Regions from separate parts of the Rhizobium ruizarguesonis genome, predicted to be linked through region 1. Evidence: riboswitches for the same ligand, from Rfam matches in the RefSeq annotation. Region 1 holds a riboswitch; the other holds the start of a gene.
What was found. Region 1 has a riboswitch for S-adenosylmethionine ahead of J3P73_RS03200 (O-succinylhomoserine sulfhydrylase). Riboswitches for the same ligand answer to the same signal wherever they lie in the genome.

Region 1 (11,262 bases):
CGTCTCAGATGCGGAAGTGTTTCGAGAGTTTCAGGCCCTGGGCCTGGTAGTTGGAGCCGAGGCCGGAGCCGTAGAGGCTGGCGGGCTTTTCCTGCATGTGCTCGTAGACGAGGCGCCCGACGATCTGGCCGTCTTCGAGGATGAAGGGCACTTCGTGGCTGCGCACTTCGAGCACCGCGCGGCTGCCGCGTCCGCCGGCAGGCGCATGGCCGAAGCCCGGATCGAAGAAGCCGGCATAATGGACGCGGAATTCGCCGACCAGCGGATCGAAGGGGGTCATCTCGGCTGCGTAATCCGGCGGCACGTGCACGGCCTCGCGCGAGACGAGGATATAGAATTCGTCGGGATCGAGGATCAGCTCGTTGCGGCCGCGGCTGTGGAGCGGTTCCCAGAAATCGAAGAGGTCGTGCTCGGCCTTCTTGTCGACGTCGACGACGGCAGTGTGATGTTTGCCGCGATAACCGATCAGGCCGTCCTTGTCTCCGGCAAGGTCGATCGACAGGGCAATGCCGCCGCCTGATACGTTCGGCAGCTTGCTGGCGACCAGCGTCTCGCTCTCGTGCAGCTTCAACAGTTCCGGCTCGCCGAGCAGGGCCTGGCCGACGCGAAAACGGATCTGCGACAGGCGCGAGCCGCGGCGCACAACGATCGGGAAGGTGCGCGGGCTGATTTCGAGATAGAGCGGGCCGGAATAGCCTGATGGGATCTTGTCGAATTCCTGGGCGTAGTCGGTAATGACGCGGGTGAAGATATCGAGGCGCCCGGTCGAGCTCTTCGGATTGGCCGAGGCCGACATCTCGGCCGGCAGCGCCAGGCTCTCCATCAGCGGCACGATATAGACGCAGCCCGTTTCGAGCACCGCGCCTTCGGAGAGGTCGATCACGTGCAGGCTCAGCCGGTCAAGCTTGTCGGACACCAGATGCGAGGGGCCTGGCATGAAGCTGGCACGCACCCGAAAAGCCTTGCCGCCCAAGCGCAGGTCGAGGCTTGCCGGCTGGATCTGGTCGCGGTCCAGCTCCCGCTCGGAGATCAGACGCCCCGTTTCGAACAGCGCGGAGATCGCGCGATCCGCCAGAATTCCCGTTTCGCGAGCCATCATGCCTCATCCATCATTTGCGCCGACAAAACCAAACTCGGGGAATTGACGCAAGCAGCTAACAGCAGTATTGCAGAATTATCCCGTGGTGATTTGGCCGGTCGGCTTGCAGCCACGTTAAACAAGTGGCTAAAAAGACCGGGTTGAAACCGGTCTGCTTTTGCGACCGGTTTTTTTGTTATGTGAAGGTGATGGCATGAGCAAGACCTGGCGCCCGGCAACCCAACTCGTCCACGGTGGCACGCTGCGTTCGCAATATGGCGAGACGTCCGAGGCAATCTATCTCACCCAAGGCTTCGTCTACGAAACGTCCGAGGCGGCCGAAGCCCGCTTCAAGGGCGAGACGGAGGGCTTCATCTACGCCCGCTACGGCAGCCCCACCAACGACATGTTCGAAAAGCGCATGTGCATGCTCGAAGGCGCCGAAGACGCCCGCGCCACCGCTTCCGGCATGGCCGCCGTCACCGCGGCGATCCTCTGCCAGCTGAAATCAGGCGATCATATCGTCGCCGCGCGCGCCCTGTTCGGTTCCTGCCGCTGGGTCGTCGAGACGCTGGCGCCGAAATACGGCATCGACTGCACGCTGATCGACGGCCGGGATCTGGCGAACTGGGAAAAGGCGATCACGCCGAAGACCAAGGTGTTCTTCCTGGAAAGCCCGACCAACCCGACGCTCGAAGTGATCGATATCGCTGGCGTCGCCAAGCTCGCCAACCAGATCGGCGCCAAGGTCGTCGTCGACAACGTCTTCGCCACGCCGCTCTTCCAGAAGCCCTTGGAGCTCGGCGCCCATATCGTCGTTTATTCCGCCACCAAGCATATTGACGGACAGGGCCGCTGCCTCGGCGGCGTCGTGCTTTCCGACAAGGAATGGATCGACGAGAACCTGCACGACTATTTCCGCCATACCGGCCCGGCCATGTCGCCGTTCAATGCCTGGACACTGTTGAAAGGCATCGAGACGCTGCCGCTGCGCGTGCGCCAGCAGACCGAAAATGCGGCAAAGATCGCCGATTTCCTGGCCGAGCAGGGCAAGGTCGCCAAGGTGATCTATCCCGGCCGCAAGGACCATCCGCAGGCCGATATCATCGCCAAGCAGATGACCGGCGGCTCGACGCTGGTCGCCTTCGAGCTGAAGGGCGGCAAGGATGCGGCCTTTGCGCTGCAGAACGCGCTCGATATCGTCAAGATCTCCAACAATCTCGGCGACAGCAAGAGCCTGATCACCCATCCGGCGACGACCACGCACAAGAACCTGACGGATGAGGCGCGCGCCGAACTCGGCATTTCCCCGGGCACGGTCCGCCTTTCGGCCGGCATCGAGGATACCGACGACCTGATCGAAGATTTCGCCAAGGCGCTTGACAAGGTCTTGGCCTGATCGACAGCCAGAGCGGCCGGACCCCACCCGGGTTCGGCCGGATCTCACTAAAGCGCGTCGCGATCTTTCAGATTCGCTCCTCGCGCTTTAGTTTTTGTTTTTACGCATGTCGTTATCGCAAAACATGGGGTAATCGCGGCGCGATCATCCCAGACCATTTTCGTGAGAGATGGCTGGCAGGGGTGGTTGCCCCCGATAAGATGGAAAAACGGGCTCACGATTGGAACCGGGCCCAAACATCGAACGGAGAGCAACCATGGACCAATATATCGGGCTTGATGTTTCATTGAAAGAGACCGCGATCTCAATCCGACAGGACGGTAAACGGATCTGGCGGGGGAAGTGCGCTTCGGACCCCAAACTTGTAGCCGAGATGATCCGCAAGCATGCCCCGCACGCCAGGCGCGTTGTTTTCGAGACGGGGCCATTGTCGACGTGGTTCTATCATGAGCTGACCAAGGAAGGCGTGCCGGCGATCTGCATCGAAGCGCGGCACGCACAAAAGGTCTTGAACGAGACGCTCAACAAGACCGATGCCAATGATGCGGATGGCTTGGCTCATTTGGCCGAAGCCGGCTTCTACAAGGCTGTCCGGGTCAAGGCTTTCGACAGCATGCTGACGCGCACGCTGGTGGCGGCCCGCACTCAGCTCCTGAGCATCTCAACCCAGCTTAGCAACCAGATCCGCGGTGTGATGAAGACGTTCGGTCTTATCGTCGCCCAAGGAAAAGGTCGGGTGTTTGATAACAATGTGAGGCAACTCCTGGATGGGAATGACGGCCTTGCAAAGATCATCTTGCCGCTGCTTGAGGGGTGGCGTGACATACGCATGCGCGCGGCCGATCTTGGTCGCCAGCTGGTCGCAGCGGCACGGGAGAGCCAGGCGACGAAGCGGTTGATGACGATCCCGGGTATCGGTGCCGTCACGGCCATCTCCTATGTCGCCGCGATTGAAGGTCCAGACAACTTCAAAACGTCGCGATCGGTGGGCGCCTGGCTCGGGCTGACAACGAGGCGCTACCAGTCAGGCGAGGTCGACTATGACGGCCATATCTCTCGAAGAGGCGCCCCCCATCTGCGGGGGCTGCTTTATGAAGCGGCGACGGTGATCCTCACAAGAACCAGTGCCAGGAACGAGAGCCGTCTCAAAAGCTGGGGGCTTAAGCTGCGTGAGCGGCTGGGCTTCAAGCGCGCTGCGGTGGCGGTCGCCCGAAAGCTTGCGGTCATCATGCACAGCATGCTCAAGACAGGAGACGTATTCAACAGATTGGCCGGCGCGACGGCATAAGCGAAGTGTCGGGCCTTCTTCCCTCAGCGCGTCAAACCTGATGTGAGGCACTGAGCGTCCCAGCTGCGGGCGTGGGTCGGATCATTCCGTTACAGCGGCTGCAGCTCATTGAGACTGCGCGCAAAACATAGGAAGATCCTGCCTGCGGAGACCCATTATGCGGCGACCAGGTGTCGACCGCGCAGACAACCCTGCTCCCGGCGCTGGACAGCTTTGAAGACAACATCGCCCAACCAATCGAATACACCGCGGGTGCGCGTTCCTCAAAAACAGAGCCAATACCGAATGGCAAAACAAAACAGCCTTGACTAAGGCAATGCGATTAGACAACCGCTGCACACTTTTGCGCGACATGCTTGGGGTTCGGCCGTGCCGGACCTCACTGGGTGAGACCGAGGGGGGGAACAAGTTTGCCCGCCGCGGCGTTCCGAAACTGAATTAACACTGACAATTAGGCTTAACGATCGAAAACCCTTCGGATCACAGCCATTTCAGCGATGATAATTGTTCCGTTTCTTGACGGACAGGGCCTCTTATAAGATACGGGTAAGATATCTTGACTAAGGTGCAAGGCATGTATCGCGCCCTCACAAGAGACATCGAAGTTGTCGTCGAACCGTTCTATCTGGAGGAGCAATCCGATCCGGACGATGACCGCTATGTCTGGGGTTATCGGATTGTAATCAGCAACAATTCCGGCATAGCCGTTCGACTGGTCAATCGTTACTGGAACATCACCGACCAGAACGGCCAGGTGGACGAGGTGACCGGTCCCGGCGTCGTCGGCGAACAGCCGCGGCTCAGCCCCGGCGACACCTACGAATATTCCTCCGGCTGCCCGCTCGACACGCCCTCAGGGCTGATGTTCGGCCATTACCAGATGGAAACGGACGACGGCGAGATGTTCGATGTCGACATCCCCGCCTTCTCGCTGGATTCACCTGGGCTGCTGCGCGTGCTTAACTGAGGCGCATCCATTGAGACGTCATCTTCCGTCTGCGCCACGTTCCTGAGACGTCTTCAACGCCCCCGCTCCTGGGGGATTGCCGAGGCCTGCCCCTCATCCGCCTGCCGGCACCTTCTCCCCGCTTTTGCGGGGCGAAGGGGACGTGTCGCGACCTCTCCGTTCCCCATCAACCTTTCGTAGGGCACGTCCCCTCGCCCCGTTTTTACGGGGGTCCGCAGGACGGGTCGAGACCAGTGGCTCGACCCCGGCAAGGTTAGGGTGAGGGGCAGCCATCGGCGCGAACCGAGCAGCAGTGGTGTCGACTATTCAGCCGGCTGAAGCTCGGCCGGCTCGAAGCGGTAGGTGGTCGAGCAGAATTCGCAGGTGACGGCGATTTCGCCATCTTCCTGGCTGGCTTCGATCTCCTCGGCCGAAAAGCCCTTCAACACGCCCTTGATCTTGTCGCGCGAGCAGCTGCAGCGGTCGAAGACGGCGCGCGGTTCGTAGACGCGCACGCCGCGCTCGTGGAACAGGCGGAACAGCAGCCGCTCGGTGCCGACCAGCGGATCGGTCAGTTCATCGGCATCGATGGTCTCGACCAGCGAACGGGCTTCGAGCCAGGCGTCGTCCTCACCATGCGGGCGGCTGCCGGTGTCGCCGTCGCCGCCGTGGAGATCCGGCTGGCGCATGCGCTCCGGCGCTTCCGGCAGGAACTGGGCGACGAGGCCGCCGGCCCGCCAGCGATGGCGCGGCTTGCCCGCATCGTCACGATCAAAGAGTTCGGCCGCGGCAAGGCGGACGCGCGTCGGGATCTGCTCCGACTGGCGGAAATAGACGCCGGCAATTTCTTCCAGCGTGGTGCCGTCGAGCGCAACGATGCCCTGGTAAGGCTGGCTGAACTTGCCCTGGTCGATGGTGAAGGCGAGCACGCCCTTGCCAAGCAGTTGCTCCGGCTCGGTTTCACCCGACTCGATCGCCTTGTTGAGCAGCGCCTGATCGAAACGGGCATAGGCGCGGACATTTTCCGGCGTCGAGAAATCGGCGACGAGAAGATCGACCGGGCCATCGCCCTTGGTCTGCACCGTGAACTTGCCGTCGAACTTCAGCGAGGTGCCGAGCAGCACCGTCAGCACGACGACTTCGGCAAGCAGCCGGGCAACGGGTGCGGGATAATGATGACGCTCGAGGATCGCATCGAGCATCGGGCCGAGCTGGACGGCGCGGCCGCGCACATCCAGCCCCTCCACCTGGAAGGGGACGACATGGTCATCGCCGGCGAAATCAAACTGGCCGAGGGCGGCTGCAGCTTCTGCCATGGCTTTTAACTCCTAGTTTCAGAGCGATGGGCCAGCGTGCCCTTCGCTCACGCGGTCGCGAGTCTGTCTCTCGCGACGTCCGATTATGGTTCAGATCGCGCCCAGGCACCAAGCAAGAATCGACTTCTGCGCATGAAGACGGTTTTCCGCCTCATCGAAGACCACGGATTGTGGACCGTCGATCACTTCGTCCGTCACTTCCTCACCGCGATGGGCGGGCAGGCAATGCATGAACAATGCATCATTGCCGGCTTTCGCCATCAAGGCCGCGTTGACCTGATAAGGCTGGAAGACATTGTGACCCCGGGCCCGATGTTCCTGATTCATGGAGACCCAGGTATCGGTCACCACGCAATCGACGCCGGCGACCGCACGGTCGGCATCATGGCAGAGCATGATTTCGGCGCCCTCATTGCGGGCCCAGTTCAGATAGTGATCCTTGGGCTCGGAGCCAAGGGGTACGGCCATGTTCATGCGATAGCCGAAGCGCGCGGCACCCTCGACCAGCGAATGCAGCACATTGTTGCCGTCGCCGGTCCAGGCGATGGTCTTGCCCTTGATCGGGCCGCGGTGCTCTTCGAAGGTCATGATATCGGCCATGATCTGGCAGGGATGGGTGTCATCCGTCAGCGCATTGATCACAGGCACGGTCGCATGCTGGGCCAGCTCGACCAGCCGCGAATGCTCGGTGGTGCGGATCATGATCGCATCGACATAACGCGACAGCACCTTGGCGGTGTCGCCGATCGTCTCGGCGCGGCCGAGCTGCATCTCGGTGCCGGACAGGAACAGCGTTTCGCCGCCGAGCTGACGCATGCCGACGTCGAAGGAGACGCGGGTGCGGGTCGACGGCTTCTCGAAGATCATCGCCAGCATCTTGCCGGCGAGCGGCTTGTCGCCCTGGCCTGCCTTGAAAGCCTGCTTGCGGGAAAGCGCATCGTTCATGATGGTTCTGAGATCGGCTGATGTGACTGCCGAAAGATCGAGGAAATGTTTAGGGCTCATATCGTCTTCTTACCTGTGCTGCGCCCGAAGGCGGCAATCTCTTCAAGCCGTCTTCTTGACCTTGGAGGCGCGAATGCTCTCGGCGGCGCGTTCGACGCGGGCAAGGCCCTCGCGGGCTTCCTCGGCGGTGACCACGAGGGGCGGAAGAAGGCGGATGACGTTGTCGCCGGCGGGTACGCCGAGCAGATGGGCGGCGCGGATCGCCTGCAGCAGCTCGGCTGAGGGAACGGCAGCCTTGATGCCGAGCAACAGCCCCTCGCCTCTGATATCCTCGATCACATCGGGATAACGATCCTTCAGCGAGGCGAGGCCCTGGCGAAAGACCAGTGCTACGTCGCGCACATGCTGGAGGAAGCCATCGGCAAGGATGATGTCGAGCACGGCGCTGCCGACGGCCATGGCGAGCGGATTACCGCCATAGGTCGAGCCATGCGTGCCGGCCTTCATGCCGGAGGCGGCCTCTGACGTGGCAAGGCAGGCGCCGAGCGGGAAACCGCCGCCGATGCCCTTGGCGACAGCCATGATGTCGGGGGTGATGCCCGACCATTCATGGGCGAAGAGCTTGCCGGTGCGGCCGACGCCGGTCTGGACCTCGTCGAGGATCAACAGCAGGTCGTTATCGTCGCAGAGCTGGCGAAGCGCCTTCATGAATTCGGTGGTGGCCGGACGGACACCGCCCTCGCCCTGCACCGGCTCGATGAGGATGCCGGCCGTGGCATCGGTGATCGCGGCGCGGACCGCTTCGATATCGCCGAAAGCCACCTGATCGAAACCCGGCGCCTTGGGGCCGAAGCCTTCGAGATATTTCTCCTGGCCGCCGGCAGCGATCGTCGCCAGCGTCCGTCCGTGGAAGGCGCCTTCGAAGGTGATGATATGGAAGCGCTCGGGATGGCCCTTGGAAAACTGATAGCGGCGCGCCGTCTTGATCGCGCATTCGAGCGCCTCGGCGCCCGAATTGGTGAAGAACACCTTGTCGGCGAAGGTGGCGTCCGTCAGCCGTTTTGCCAGACGTTCCTGACCGGGGATCTCATAGATGTTCGACAGGTGCCAGACCTTGTCGGCCTGCTCCTTCAGTGCGCCCACAACATGCGGATTGCTGTGGCCGACGGAGGTGACGGCAACGCCGGCGCCGAAATCGAGATATCGCTCGCCGCTTTCGGTGATCAGCCACACGCCCTCGCCTCGCTCGAACCGCAGCGGGGCACGAGAATAGGTGTCATAAAGCGGCGCGGCTTCAGCCATGGCGCGATCTCCATCAAAGTTGCCGGGCAATGACTCCGGCTAAAGAAACCAGGCCCGAAAAATCAAAAATGCCGCCTTGCGGCGGCGAGTGGCACTATTTCCTTTTCGCGCTGCAATGTCAACAAAACTGCGCCCTTAGCTTATGCAGCAAGGGTGTACAGCGGCATTTTCAGTCTTCAACAGGCATTATTGCAGAAATGCCACGCAGGGGCAGCAAGTTGGGGAAAACTACGAATTCGATTCATCCGGATTCATGCGACTCTTGTCACGGAGTCAGCCTCACACTAGGTTAAAGTTCAATTACTAGACTGCATGCGGCGGAACTAGTCACCAAAATTGATCAAGCGTTTCTTGTTTCGGAGCTCCCGGGACAACGGTGAGGGATTCTGCCATCACCAACGCAGAAGGTGGAGACAGGGCATGAACTGGACAGACGAGCGGGTCGAGAAACTCAAGAAACTTTGGGCCGAAGGACTGAGCGCCAGCCAGATCGCTGCGCAGCTTGGCGGGGTCAGCAGAAATGCGGTCATCGGCAAAGTGCACCGGCTGAGCCTTCCCGGCCGTGCCAAGGCCGGCGGCACCAACACCGCGGCACGAACGCCGAAGCGCAATACCTCGGCGCCGCGCGCGCCGAACTACGCCTCGCGGGTCACTACCCGCACCGTTACCCGCCAGCAGGGCGCGACCATGCTGAAGGAAGAGATCGAGATCGAAACGATCGAGGAAATGGAATACGTGCCGAGAGGCAACGTGGTCGTGCCGATTTCCCGACGCCTCGGCCTGACGGAACTGACCGAACGCACCTGCAAGTGGCCGGTCGGCGATCCGCTGAAGGACGACTTCCATTTCTGCGGCTGCGAATCCCCCGACAATTCGCCCTATTGCGGCTATCACCAGAAGCTTGCCTACCAGCCGGTCAACGAACGCCGCCGGGCAGCAGCGCGGGCCAGCTGAGCGGGCTGACCATCGTCAGAATGCAGAAACGGGCCGAGTGGCCCGTTTTTTTGTGCGCGTGGATGGGAGCGCTCGTTGCGGGGATGGCTGTCCCTCACCCTAACCCTCTCCCCGTAAACGGGGCGAGGGGACGTGCCCTGCAAAAGGTTGTGGGGAACGGAGAGGTCGCGGCATATCCCCTTCGCCCCGTTTACGGGGAGAACGTGGCGGCAGCCGGATGAGGGGCAGTCCATCGCCGCGAACCGACAGCAGCGGGACAAGCCCGAGCATGACGAAAAAGCCCTCAGGCTTCCATCGAATAACCGGCGCCGCGGACGGTGCGGATGACGTCCTGCATGTTGGAAAAATTCAGCGCCTTGCGCAGGCGGCCGACATGGACGTCGACGGTGCGCTCGTCGACATAGATATCGTGGCCCCAGACGCCGTCCAACAGCTGCGAGCGGGAGAAGACCCGGCCTGGCGACGACATCAGGAATTCCAGCAGGCGGAATTCGGTGGGGCCGAGGCGGACTTCGCGGGTCTTGCGATGGACGCGATGGGTCTCGCGGTCGAGCTCGATGTCACCGCATTTCAGCACCGTCGACAGCACTTCGGGACGGGCGCGGCGCAGCATCGCCTTGACGCGGGCAACAAGCTCGGGGGTCGAGAAGGGCTTGACGACATAATCGTCGGCGCCTGTCGACAGCCCGCGGACACGCTCGCTCTCCTCGCCGCGCGCCGTCAGCATGATGATCGGCAGGCGCTCGGTTTCCGGCCGCATGCGCAGGCGCCGGCAAAGCTCGATGCCGGAGACGCCGGGCAGCATCCAATCGAGGATGAGCAGATCGGGCGTGCGCTCCTGAAGCCGCATTTCGGCTTCGTCGCCACGAAGGATGGTATCGACCTCGAAGCCTTCCGCTTCGAGATTGTAGCGAAGGAGCACGCTGAGGGCTTCCTCGTCTTCAACAACTGCAACTCTCGGGATCATGCGTGTCGGTCTCCTCGCGCATGATCCTTAAACCGGGGGTGATTTAAGCAATGCATCCTGCGCAAAATCAGAATTGGCTGCGACCTCTTGCGCGCCCGGATGGGCGCGCACGCAAGCGGCGGGGTGTGGGCGGTTATTCGGTGACCGCGCCGACGGTGTTGGCGCTGTCGTCCTTCGGACGGTCGCCTTCCGGCTGCGCGCCTGTCGTCATGTAAAAGATCGTCTCGGCGATGTTGGTGGCGTGGTCGCCGATGCGCTCGATGTTCTTGGCGCAGAAGAGAAGATGCGTGCAGCTGGTGATGTTGCGCGGATCTTCCATCATGTAGGTCAGGAGCTCGCGGAACAGCGAGGTGTACATCGCGTCGATCTCGTTGTCGCGTTCGCGGATCGCATTTGCCTTGTCGGCTGAACGATTGGTGTAGACATCGAGCACTTCCTTGAGCTGGACGAGCGCCAGCTCGGACAGATGCTCAAGGCCGCGGGCGAGCTTGCGGGGAACGCCGGTGCTTTGGACGGCGATGACGCGCTTGGCGGTGTTCTTGCCGAGGTCGCCGACGCGTTCGAGATCGGCGGCGATGCGGATCGAACCCATGATTTCGCGCAGGTCCGAAGCCATTGGCTGACGGCGGGCGATGGTGACGATCGCCTTGTCGCCGATTTCGCGTTCGGCGTGATCGAGGATCACGTCGTCGGAGATGACCTTCTGCGCCAGCGCGGTATCGCCGTTGACAAGAGCGCGCACGGCTTCGCTGACCATCTGCTCGGCCAGGCCGCCCATTTCGGAAATCCGCCTGGACAGGAACTTCAAGTCATCATCATAGGCAGAAAAAATATGTGTCGATGCCATGGGGCTTTATCCTCGAATAACGGGAAGGCTTGGTGTCGCCAAAATCAACCGAAGCGACCCATGATGTAGTCCTGGGTGCGCGGATCGTCGGGATTGGTGAACATCTTGTCGGTGTCGTTCTCCTCGACGAGATTGCCGAGGTGGAACATGGCGGTGCGCTGCGAAACGCGCGCGGCCTGCTGCATGGAGTGGGTGACGATGACGATCGTGTAGTTCTCGC
Region 2 (11,262 bases), 820 kb from region 1:
GAGCTTTCGCATCTCGACGTGCTCGATGCCGTGCGCAGGGCGCAGCCTGCCGGCGAGGTCACCGTTGGGATGATCGCGGAGATGCTGCGCATTGATCCGTCACGGGCAAGCCGGGTGGTGGCCGACATGGTCGGGCGCAACGTGCTGCGCCGCGAGGCCTCGCAGGCCGATGCGCGGCGGATCGTCGTCGTCATGACCGAGGTCGGGCAAGACCTGCTCGCCGAGATCGTCGCGCAGAAGCTTGCGATCATTTCCGAGATCGTTTCCGACTGGCCGCAGGAAGATGTCGAGCGCTTCGCAGCGCTTTTCGAGCGCTTCATCGGCGGTTACGAGGCGGTTTTCCTGTCGCGCGACAAGGATACACCGGGCTAGGCGGCGGTTCAAAGTGATCGAGCGTCCTATTGGTGTTGGACGCGAGGCGCTTTCAGGCAAGCGGCGCCCCTTCCCCTCGACCCCCCGTTTGCGCTAAGGGCAATGCCCATGAGCCAATCCACCTTCACCATTCTGCTTGGCGGCGAACTCAGCCTGACGGAGCGCCTGCGCGGTGCCATCGCCGACAGCCGCTTCATTGCGGCCGACGGCGGCATGCGGCATGCGGCAGCACTCGGTATTACGCCGGAACTCTGGGTCGGTGATTTCGATTCGACGCCTGATGATCTCGCCGATGCATTTCCCGATGTGCCGAAACAGCCTTATCCGGCAGCGAAGGCGGCGACGGACGGCGAGATCGCAGTGGCGGAAGCAATCGCGCGCGGCGGGCAGCGGCTCATCCTCGCCGGCGCGCTCGGCGGCGAACGTTCCGATCACGCGCTTCAGCATCTGCTGTCGGCCGTCAGCCTGGCGGAAGAGGGTTTCGACCTGCTGCTGACCTCGGGCAAGGAAGAGGCCGTGCCGCTGGTTGCCGGTACGATCGAACTCGACCTTCCCAAAGGCAGCCTGTTTTCCGTGCCCGGATTCAGCGAGCTGAGAGGGCTTTCCATCGAGAATGCGCGTTATCCGCTCACGGATTTCCATCTGCCTTTCGGCTCGTCGCGCACCATTTCCAATGTTGCGGAAGGCACCGTTCGCTTTTCGCTCGGCAGCGGCCGGGCAATCGTGCTCGCCCGGCCCTATGATCTTTCCGGAGTCTGATTTTTGGCCCCTCCCATTCTGAAACTCGACGATATCTTCCTGAGCTTCGGCGGCGCACCGCTTCTGGCGGGTGCTGGCTTGCAGATCGAGCCCGGTGACAAAATCTGTCTCGTCGGGCGCAACGGTTCGGGAAAATCGACACTGCTGAAAATTGCCGCCGGCCTGGTCGAGGCGCAGTCCGGCGAGGTTTTCCGCCATCCGTCCTCGACAGTGCGCTATCTCGAACAGGCGCCGGATTTTGCCGGCTTCAAGACGGTGCAGGCCTATGCCGAGGCCGGCCTCGGGCCAGGTGATGACCCCTATCGTGTCACCTATCTGCTGTCGCATCTCGGGCTGACCGGGGATGAAGACCCCAAAATGCTGTCCGGTGGCGAATCGCGGCGCGCAGCCCTTGCCCGGGTTATGGCACCCGAGCCGGACATCCTCCTGCTCGACGAACCGACCAACCATCTCGACCTGCCGACCATCGAATGGCTGGAAGGCGAGCTGCAAAAGACGCGCAGCGCCTTGGTGCTGATCTCGCACGACCGGCGTTTCCTCGAAAAGGTCTCGACGGCAACCGTCTGGCTCGACCGTGGCACCTCGCGCCGGCTCGACAGAGGCTTTGCACATTTCGAAGCCTGGCGCGACCAGGTGCTGGAGGCCGAGGAACTGGAGCAGCACAAGCTCGGCAAGTCGATCGAGCGCGAGGAGCACTGGCTGCGCTACGGCGTCACGGCGCGGCGCAAGCGCAACATGCGCCGTCTTGGCGAGCTGCAGACGATGCGCTCGAACTATCGCGGCCATAAGGGGCCGCAGGGCACAGTGCAGGCGACGGTTTCGGACGCGCAGGAATCCGGCAGGCTGGTGATCGAGGCCGACAAGATCACCAAGAGCTTCGGCGAGCGGGCAATCGTCACGCCGTTTTCGATCCGCGTGCATCGCGGCGACTGCATTGGTCTGGTCGGACCGAACGGCGCCGGCAAGACGACGCTGCTGAAGATGCTGACCGGGCAGCTTTCGCCGGATAGCGGCATCGTTAAGCTCGGCACCAATCTGGAGATCGCGACGCTCGACCAGAAACGCGAGGATCTCGATCCCGAGGATACGCTTGCCAACTATCTGACGGACGGGCGCGGCGAAAACCTGCTCGTCAACGGCGAACAGCGCCATGTCACCGGCTACATGAAGGAATTTCTGTTCCAGCCGGAACAGGCGCGTACACCGATCAGAAATCTCTCCGGCGGCGAACGCGCCCGGCTGATGCTGGCGCGCATCCTTTCGCGCCCGACAAACCTCTTGATCCTCGACGAACCGACCAACGATCTCGATATCGAAACGCTCGATCTCCTGCAGGAGGTCGTCGCCGGCTTTCCCGGCACCGTCATTCTCGTCAGCCACGACCGCGATTTCCTTGACCGCACCGTGACCTCGACGATCGCACCCGCCGTGCCGGATGCGCCTGATGGTCGCTGGATCGAATATGCCGGCGGCTACTCGGATATGCTTGTACAGCGCAAGGGCGCGCTCGAGGAGCGTAAAAAGGCCGAGAAGGCGGCGGAGAAGCCGAAGACGCAGCAAGCAACAGCTTCAGGCAGCACGAAGGTCAAGCTCTCCTTCAAGCAGAAATTCGCACTGGAAAACCTGCCAAAGGAAATGGCGAAGGCCGAGGCCGAAATCGCCAAGCGCGAACAGGTGATGGCAGATCCCAATCTTTTCACGCGCGATCCTGCAGCCTTCAACCGGCTTGCCGGCGAGATGGAAAAACTGCGCGCCAGCCTGACTGACATGGAAGAGGAGTGGCTGGAGCTCGAAATGCTGCGGGAAGAGCTGGAAGGCTGAGATCTTCTCGAGGCCGAAGGCTCACTTTTCCTTGATTCGTCAGTGTGTCGTCCTGCGGCATAAGGTGCCGTCCGGCAGCCGGGGATATTGCCGATCGCAATGGCGACAAGGAAAAGTCATATGTCTCGCAAGCCTTATTCCGGAATTTTCACGGCGTTTGTCGCCGGCAGCCTCGTCGCGCTTGCCCTGTCGCAAGCCGCAGAGGCGCAGGATGCCCAGCGCATTCGTGTTCGCGGCGCAATCGAAAGCCTCAGCGGCGATACGCTCGTCGTCAAGACGCGCGAGGGCAACGATGCGACGGTCGCGCTGAAAGCCGGCTGGAAGGTCGGCGGCATTAGACAAGCTTCCGTCGAGGATATCAAACCCGGCGATTTCGTCGGCGTCGCTTCGCTTCCGAAGGGCACGGGCCCGGACGGGGCGATCGAGGTGCTGATCTTTCCAGCGTCGATGAAGGGAACTGGTGAGGGCAACCGTCCCTGGGATGCGCAGCCGAACAGCCAGATGACCAACGCGACTGTCAGCAACGCCGTCAAATCCGTCGACGGCCACACGATCACGCTGACCTATCAGGGCAAGGAAAAGACCATCTCGATTGCCGATGGCACGCCGATCGTGACGTTGGCGCCTGCGACCAAGGATGATCTGAAGCCCGGCGCTGGCGTTGTCGTCACTGGCGAGAAGGCGGCGGATGGCAGCATCTCGGCCAGCCAGATCGCCGTCGGCCTCAACGGCGTCATACCGCCCATGTGACGGATGCGCTGCAAATCTTAGTTTTATGCGTTGCCGTTCAATCAAACAGCTACACCGCCTTTTACGGCGCGTCTTTTGAGACGCGTAAAGGGCGCTGTAACACAGTGCAGTAGCGGCGTTTTACAGCGCCGGCGCGGGCACCGCGGCAGCGCCGACACTGGCGCTGGCGCCGGTCTGGACGACAGGCGGCGGTTCCTCGGATTTTGACGGCAGCGCCTGCAGATGCAGCACGCGCGGCTTCAGCGCCTCGAGATAGGCCTCGGAGCGGCCGATATAGATCATGCCGCTTTCGGGCATGGAGGTGAGCAGTTTGGCCATTGTTTCCTGCCATTCCGGCTCCATGCCTTCCAGCACTTCGTCGAAGATCATCCAGCGCGGGCGTACGAGCAGCAGGCGGGCGAAGCCGATCGCCTTCTGTTCGTCGCTGTCGAGCAGCTTGTCCCAGCGGGCACGGGTGTCGAGCCTTGCGATCAGCGAATGCAGGCCAGCCTTGTCGAGGGCCGCCTCGACGGCTGCTTTCTCGTATTTCTCCGGACTTTCGGGAAAGGCCAGCGCCTCGCGCAGCGAACCGCCGGGGACATAGGCAACCTGCGGAACGAACACCATATCGTCGATCGGTGGCAGACCCATCGTGCCGCTGCCGCACGGCCAGAGGCCGGCCATCGCCTGGAACAGCAGCTTGCGGTTGACGCTATGATCGCCGTTGATCATGATTTTTTCGCCGGCCTTGATCACGACATCGGTTTCGCGCAGGCGGAAACCGCCGCATTCATCGATGTCTTCGCCGATCTTAGCGACGATCACCACATCCTTCAGCGTCAGCGTGTCGGGCGCGGCATTTTCATAGGCGATGCTGTCCTTCAGGTCGAAGTCCTCTTCCATCTCGACCAGCGCCTGGCGGAAATCGGTGACGCGCATCAGCGTGGCGCGCCATTCGGCGATCGGGCCGAAATTGGCGACGTACCAGCGCAGCGCCGTGTTGACCTGGTTGAAGGCGCCGACGGACATCATCAGCTGGCCGAGGGTGAGGCCGCCGGAGAAATAGGCCGGGGCGGCAACGATGATCGGGATGACGATCACCAGCCAGCCGTAGCCGGCCGAAACCCAGGTAAGGTTGGTATTGGCCATGGCGAGCCGCTTGACGACCCTCAGCACCGAGCTGATGTCGGTGTTGATGCGCCGGCGCTCGTTTTCCTCGCCGCGGGCAACGGTGATTGCCGGCATGTTTTCGTTGGCGTGCATCAGCGTGAAGCGAAGCTCGGCCTCTTTCGAAAAACGATCGGCATTGAGCTTCACCAGCTTGCGGCCGACGACCTGGCTGAGCACCGAGGCGGAAGCGGCATAGAAAATCGCCGCCCAGACCATGTAGCCCGGAATGGAGAAGCTGTGGCCGCTGATGCGGAAGATGAAGCCGCTCGAAAGCTCCCAGAGCACGCCGATGAAGCTCACCAGGAGAATGGTCGACTGCAGCAGGCCGAGAACCAGCCCTGTCGTGCTTTCGGCGAGGTTGCGGGAATCCTCGTGCAGACGCTGGTCCGGATTGACGCCGATCAGGCCGCTGGAAGCGAGCCGCAGCGCCCGCTTGCGCTTCAGCCACTGGTCGACGAGATCGCGCGACAAGCCTTCGCGCATATAGAGCGCCGTCATCTGGTTCAGCCAGGCCTGCAGCACGTTGAGAAGCAGCAGTGTGCCGGCGATCATCGCGAAGATTTCGAGCTGGTGGAAGAATTCGCCGAGGTCGCGGCGCTCCAGCGAATCATAGAAGGGAGCATTCCACTCGTTCAAAATGACCTGGCCGTAGGATGTCACCAGGATGACGAGGATCAGCACGGTCGCCAGAAACAGCACCTTGCCACGCACTTCCGAATTCCAGAATGCTGAGAACATGACGCCGAGGCGATATGTCAGGCTGAGATCATACCCTACCCTATCCTGCCTCCGGATGCCCGGCCTCCCCTCGATTTTATCTGCCATTACGCTTTTCCAAATCGCCCATGCCCCTATAAATAACATGGTGGCGTTACGGGTCTATCAACAGATTCTATCATTCATTAAACTGTGATGATGCGGCAGAGGTCACTTGACTGCAGTCGACAGTTGATTCGCGACCCGACTGGGTCTAATTAAAGCGCTCCGTGGTGATTTGGCCGGCCGGCTTGCAGCCACGTTAAAAAAGTCGCTAAAGGGCCGCGTGCGGACCGGTAGCGATTTTTTTCGCCGCCGGTTTTTTGTTTTTGATCGAGTGACCGCAATGCCCATCAAGATCCCCGATACGCTGCCCGCCTTCGAAACCCTGGTTCAGGAGGGTGTGCGGGTGATGACCGAGACGTTGGCGATCCGTCAGGATATCCGACCGCTGCAGATCGGGCTGCTCAACCTCATGCCGAACAAGATCAAGACCGAGCTGCAGATGGCCCGCCTTGTCGGCGCCTCGCCGCTGCAAGTGGAGCTGTCACTCATCCGCATCGGCGGCCATAAGGCGAAGAATACGTCCGAGGATCATCTGCTTGCCTTCTACCAGACCTGGGAAGAGGTAAAGCACCGCAAGTTCGACGGCTTCATCATCACCGGGGCGCCGATCGAGCTTTTGCCCTATGAAGATGTCACCTATTGGGCGGAGATGCAGGAGATTCTCGACTGGACGGAAACGAATGTCCATTCGACGATGAACGTCTGCTGGGGCGCGATGGCGGCGATCTATCATTTTCACGGCGTTCCGAAATACGAGCTGAAAGAGAAGGCCTTCGGCGTCTACCGCCACCGGAACCTGAAACCTTCCTCGATCTATCTCAACGGCTTTTCTGACAATTTCGAGGTGCCGGTGTCGCGCTGGACCGAAGTGCGCCGCGCCGATATCGAGAAGTCCGAAAGCCTGGAGATCCTGATGGAATCAGCCGAGATGGGCGTGTGCCTCGTGCACGAGAAGAAGGGCCGGCGGCTCTACATGTTCAACCATGTCGAATATGATTCCACCTCGCTTTCCGACGAGTATTTTCGCGACATCGATGCCGGCGTGCCGATCAAGATGCCGCACAATTACTTCCCGCACAACGATCCGGCGCTTGCGCCGCAGAACCGCTGGCGCAGCCATGCGCATCTCTTGTTCGGCAACTGGATCAACGAAATCTACCAGACGACGCCCTTTGATGTGGAAGAGATCGGCACGGACCTCTGACCGTTGCCGATCGCCCCTCGAGCCGGTGCCGCTGCATCACCGCTGCGGCATTTTCTTTCTGATCCGCCGGTTGCGGATTGAAGCAAATGCGGGCAGGTTCCTGTCCTGAACCCTACCACACCGCGCGTCTTCATCGGACGTGCAATGCACACTTTGAATCGCTGCAAATTCCTCAAATCGATTCCGGATTGAGGAATTTGCAGCAGGGATAGAATGGACGGTCAATGATGTCGGATAAGTTGGAGCGGGACGTTCTCGGGCAGACGAAGGCGGGCGAGACCGTCTATCGCGTCGTGATCAAGGGCGGCGGGCTGACGGCCAAGATCATAAGCTGGGGCGCGGTCATCCAGGATCTGCGTCTCGAGGGCCATGACGCGCCGCTGCAGCTCGGCTTCGATGATTTCGACAGCTACCCCCTTTATTCGTCCTATTTCGGCGCGACGCCCGGCCGCTGCGCCAACCGCGTCGGTGGCGGCAGGTTCATGCTTGACGGCAAAGACTATCAGCTCGAGCAGAATGAAAACGGCGTCACGCATCTGCATGGCGGCAGCGACAATATCGCCAAACGCAATTGGACGATCGTCGAGCATGACGTCGACCGCGTGGTGCTGAAGATCGTCGATCCCGATGGCCGCGCCGGCTATCCCGGCAATTGCACCATCCAGGCGACTTTCTGGGTGCATGGCAACGGTGAACTGTCGATCACCTACGAATCGACCAGCGATCAGCCGACGCTCGCCAATGTCTGCCAGCACGCCTATTTCAATCTCGACGGTCGCGAAGATGCGCTTGGCCACGATATCATGATTGCCGCCGATCATTATCTGCCGACCGATGAAAAGCAGGTGCCCACCGGCGAGATCCGTTCCGTCGAGGGCACCGAATTCGATTTCCGCGAGATGGCGCCGATGAAACGTTTCGTCGGCAGCGAACAGATGTTCTACGACCATAACTTCTGCCTGTCGGGCGAGCGCACCGCCAAGCGGAGTGTCGCGCTTGCCCGCAGCCTTTATTCCGGTGTGTCGCTGGAGGTGCGCAGCACCGAGCCAGGCGTCCAGTTCTATGCTGGCTTCAAGCTCGATACCGGGGCTCCCGGCATCGGCGGGCGCAAATACGGTCCATTCGCCGGCTTCTGCCTGGAGACACAGGTCTGGCCGGATGCCATCAATCACCAAGGTTTTCCGAATGCGATCCTGCGCCCCGGCGAAGTGCTGCGCCAGGAGACGGATTATATCTTCACCAAGAACTGAGCATCCTCCAGCGGACGCACGGCTGTCAAATTTGAGCGCTATGAAACCCTTGCCGGTCCGCCGGCGAGGGTTTTTTCTTTCTGCGCTCGATTCTGTCTTGCCGATTGGTTCTAGATAGGTTCTATTGTGCGCCCATGGATAGAACCAGTCTGATAGCGGAACTGAACAGCCGCGGCCTGCGTGACGAGGCGCTGACCGGGCCGCTCTACAAGCGGTTGGCGCAGACGCTGACCGGCCTCATTCAGGAAGGGCTGCTGAAGCCCGGCACCGCACTGCCGGGCGAGCGCGACCTTGCCGAGGCTCTGAAGCTCGGCCGTGTTACCGTGCGTACCGCCTATCGCGATCTGATGGTATCCGGCGCACTGGAATCGCGCCACGGAAGCGGTACTTTTGTGTCAAGCAGGGTGGAGCGCATGGAACAGTCGCTGTGGCGGCTTTCCTCTTTCTCCGCCGACATGCGTTCGCGCGGGCGTCTGCCAGCCGCACGGATATTGTCGCGGACGGTCAATACGCCGTCGCCGGAGGAATCCTTCCTGCTCGGTCTCGGCGGCGATGAGCCGGTGCTGAGACTCGACCGCTTGCGCCTTGCCGACGGCCTGCCGCTGGCGATCGAACGCGCCGTGGTGCCGATCAAGTTCCTGGGGCACGATGCCGGCGGCGAGGGATCGCTTTACGATGCGCTGACGGCCAGCGGCCACAGGCCCGTGCGTGCGCTGCAGCGGCTGACGGCGGTCACGCTCGACCCGTCCTCCGCCGCGATCCTGAACGTCAAATCAGGCGCGCCGGCGCTTCTGATCGAACGTGTCTCGCGCTTGGAAGACCAGCGCGTCGTCGAATACACCCGCTCGCATTATCGCGGCGATGCCTATGATTTCGTTGCCGAATTGAGAATCGGAGATGACCTATGAATGACAACCAGTCACTGATGCTGCAGGAAGCCGGCCAATCGCCAGAGGTGGTCGCCACGCTTCTTGAAAAGGAAAAACCGGTCTTTGCCGAGATTGCCCGGCTGTTTTCGTCCGCCCGCCCGAGCGTGGTGACGACGGCGGCGCGCGGCTCCTCGGACCACGCCGCCACCTTTTTCAAATATCTGTTCGAAATTACCTGCGGTGTTCCGGTCGCCTCGGTCGGTCCGTCGATCGCTTCCGTCTATGGTGCGGCGCTGCATCTGAAGGGCGGTGTCCATTTCACCGTCTCGCAGTCGGGTGCCAGCCCCGACATCGTTGCGCTGCAGGACTCGGCGAAGAAGGGTGGAGCGACGACGATCGCCGTCGTCAACGTCACCGACAGCCCGCTTGCGAAACAGGCCGATATCGTTCTCGGTCTCAATGCCGGTGCTGAAAAGAGTGTCGCGGCGACAAAATCCTTCATCGCCTCGGTCGCCGCCCTTTCCGGGGTGACAGCTGCTATCGGCGGCGCGTCTGATCTGCAGGCTGCGCTCGGCAAGCTGCCGGAGGCACTGTCGGCAACCGCCGGGATCGACACGGCGGCAGCCGAGGAGGTGCTCTTCAACGCGACCTCGCTCTATACCGCCGGCCGCGGCCCGGCCTTCGCGATCGCGCTCGAAGCGGCGCTGAAGGCCAAGGAAACCTCCGGCCTGCATGCCGAGGCCTTCTCGCTGGCGGAACTGATGCACGGCCCCATGCGCCTGGTGCAGCCGGGCTTCCCGATCGTCGCTTTTGCGCCCGACGATGCGGCCTTCGCCAACAATGTCCAGGCGTTGGAGCGCCTGCAGAAGCTCGGCGCCACCACCGTCGGCTTCTCGGCGCAGCCGCTTTCCGGTGTTCATCTGCGCGTGCCGACGACGGGCAACGGCCTCGTCGACCCGCTGGTGTCGCTGCTCGTCTACTACCGGCTGATCGAGTCGGTGACGCGCCGCAAGGGCTTTGATCCCGACAAGCCGGCAAACCTGCTCAAGGTGACGGAGACGGTCTGATGGTCCGCAAGATCTTCCTCGGCGCCCGCATCTTCGACGGCGAGCGCTTCCATGACGACAAAGCCCTCATCGTTGCCGATGGCCGCGTCGAAGCGATTGTCGCGAGAAACGATCTGCCGGACGGCGAAGTGGTGACGCTTGCCGGCGGTGTTCTGTCGGCCGGCTTCATCGATGCGCAGGTCAATGGCGGCGCCGGGCGGATGCTGAACGACGAGCCTTCCGTTGCCTCGATGGATATTATCGCCGGCGGGCACCGACCCTATGGCACGACGTCGCTGCTGCCGACGCTGATCACCGATACATCAGAGGCCTCCATTGCCGCCATCGAGGCGGCCAAGGAGGCAGTGAAAATGAACCACGGCGTCGCCGGCCTGCATCTGGAAGGCCCGCATCTGGCGCCTGCGCGCAAGGGCGCGCATCTGGCCGAACTGATGCGGCCGGTGGAGGACCGCGATGTCAAAGCCTTCATCCGGGCGCGCGAGGCAATCGGCACGCTGCTGGTCACCATGGCCGCCGAGCAGGTGACGGTTGCCCAGGTGCGTGAGCTTGCGGAAGCCGGCGTCACCGTCAGCATCGGCCATTCCGATTGTTCGAGCGAGGCGGCGGAGGAACGTTTCGATGCCGGCGCGCGGGGCGTCACGCATCTCTTCAACGCCATGAGCCAGTTGGGACACCGTGCGCCCGGTCTCGTCGGCGCGGCAATCGATCATCCCTCGACCTGGTGTGGCATTATCGCCGATGGCCATCATGTCGATCCGAAGGCCTTGCGCACGGCGCTGCGCGCCAAACGTGGCGAAGGCAAGCTGTTCTTCGTCACCGACGCGATGTCGCTTGTCGGATCGGAGAAGGATTCGTTCACGCTGAACGGGCGTACCGTCCGGCGCGAAAGGGGCGGTTTCTGCTCGAAGCTGGTGCTGTCCGACGGCACGCTGGCCGGTTCCGACGTCGACATGATCTCGACGATCCGGTACGGCGTCACCTATCTCGACCTGACGCTCGCCGAGGCTTTGCGCATGGCGACCCTTTATCCGGCCCGGTTCCTCCGGCTTGCCGATCGCGGCCATCTCTCGCCGGGCGCGCGTGCCGATCTCGTGTATCTCACCGATGCGCTTGCCGTCACCTCCACCTGGCTCAGCGGCGAAGCGGCCTGAAATCAAGGAGAAGTGGGATGACCGACATTACCGATGCCTATTTCTCCA

Region 2: another riboswitch for S-adenosylmethionine. It lies ahead of metA (homoserine O-acetyltransferase MetA); the one in region 1 lies ahead of J3P73_RS03200 (O-succinylhomoserine sulfhydrylase).

The regions. Positions count from the first base shown of each region.
Region 1 is NZ_CP071678.1:646,355-657,616, reverse strand. Features, by position in the region: gene J3P73_RS03205 (2'-deoxycytidine 5'-triphosphate deaminase) at 5-1,099, opposite strand; SAM riboswitch at 1,172-1,250, shown strand; gene J3P73_RS03200 (O-succinylhomoserine sulfhydrylase) at 1,293-2,477, shown strand; gene J3P73_RS03195 (IS110 family RNA-guided transposase) at 2,734-3,765, shown strand; gene apaG (Co2+/Mg2+ efflux protein ApaG) at 4,340-4,732, shown strand; gene J3P73_RS03185 (Hsp33 family molecular chaperone) at 5,035-6,027, opposite strand; gene argF (ornithine carbamoyltransferase) at 6,118-7,032, opposite strand; gene J3P73_RS03175 (aspartate aminotransferase family protein) at 7,075-8,274, opposite strand; gene J3P73_RS03170 (GcrA family cell cycle regulator) at 8,695-9,228, shown strand; gene phoB (phosphate regulon transcriptional regulator PhoB) at 9,512-10,195, opposite strand; gene phoU (phosphate signaling complex protein PhoU) at 10,329-11,042, opposite strand; gene pstB (phosphate ABC transporter ATP-binding protein PstB) at 11,087-11,262, opposite strand, start outside.
Region 2 is NZ_CP071678.1:4,869,943-4,881,204, reverse strand. Features, by position in the region: gene J3P73_RS23810 (MarR family winged helix-turn-helix transcriptional regulator) at 1-372, shown strand, start outside; gene J3P73_RS23805 (thiamine diphosphokinase) at 475-1,131, shown strand; gene J3P73_RS23800 (ABC-F family ATP-binding cassette domain-containing protein) at 1,135-2,952, shown strand; gene J3P73_RS23795 (DUF5666 domain-containing protein) at 3,073-3,702, shown strand; gene J3P73_RS23790 (ABC transporter ATP-binding protein/permease) at 3,823-5,715, opposite strand; SAM riboswitch at 5,828-5,905, shown strand; gene metA (homoserine O-acetyltransferase MetA) at 5,954-6,877, shown strand; gene J3P73_RS23780 (aldose epimerase family protein) at 7,105-8,127, shown strand; gene J3P73_RS23775 (GntR family transcriptional regulator) at 8,262-9,035, shown strand; gene J3P73_RS23770 (SIS domain-containing protein) at 9,032-10,063, shown strand; gene nagA (N-acetylglucosamine-6-phosphate deacetylase) at 10,063-11,214, shown strand; gene J3P73_RS23760 (SIS domain-containing protein) at 11,232-11,262, shown strand, end outside.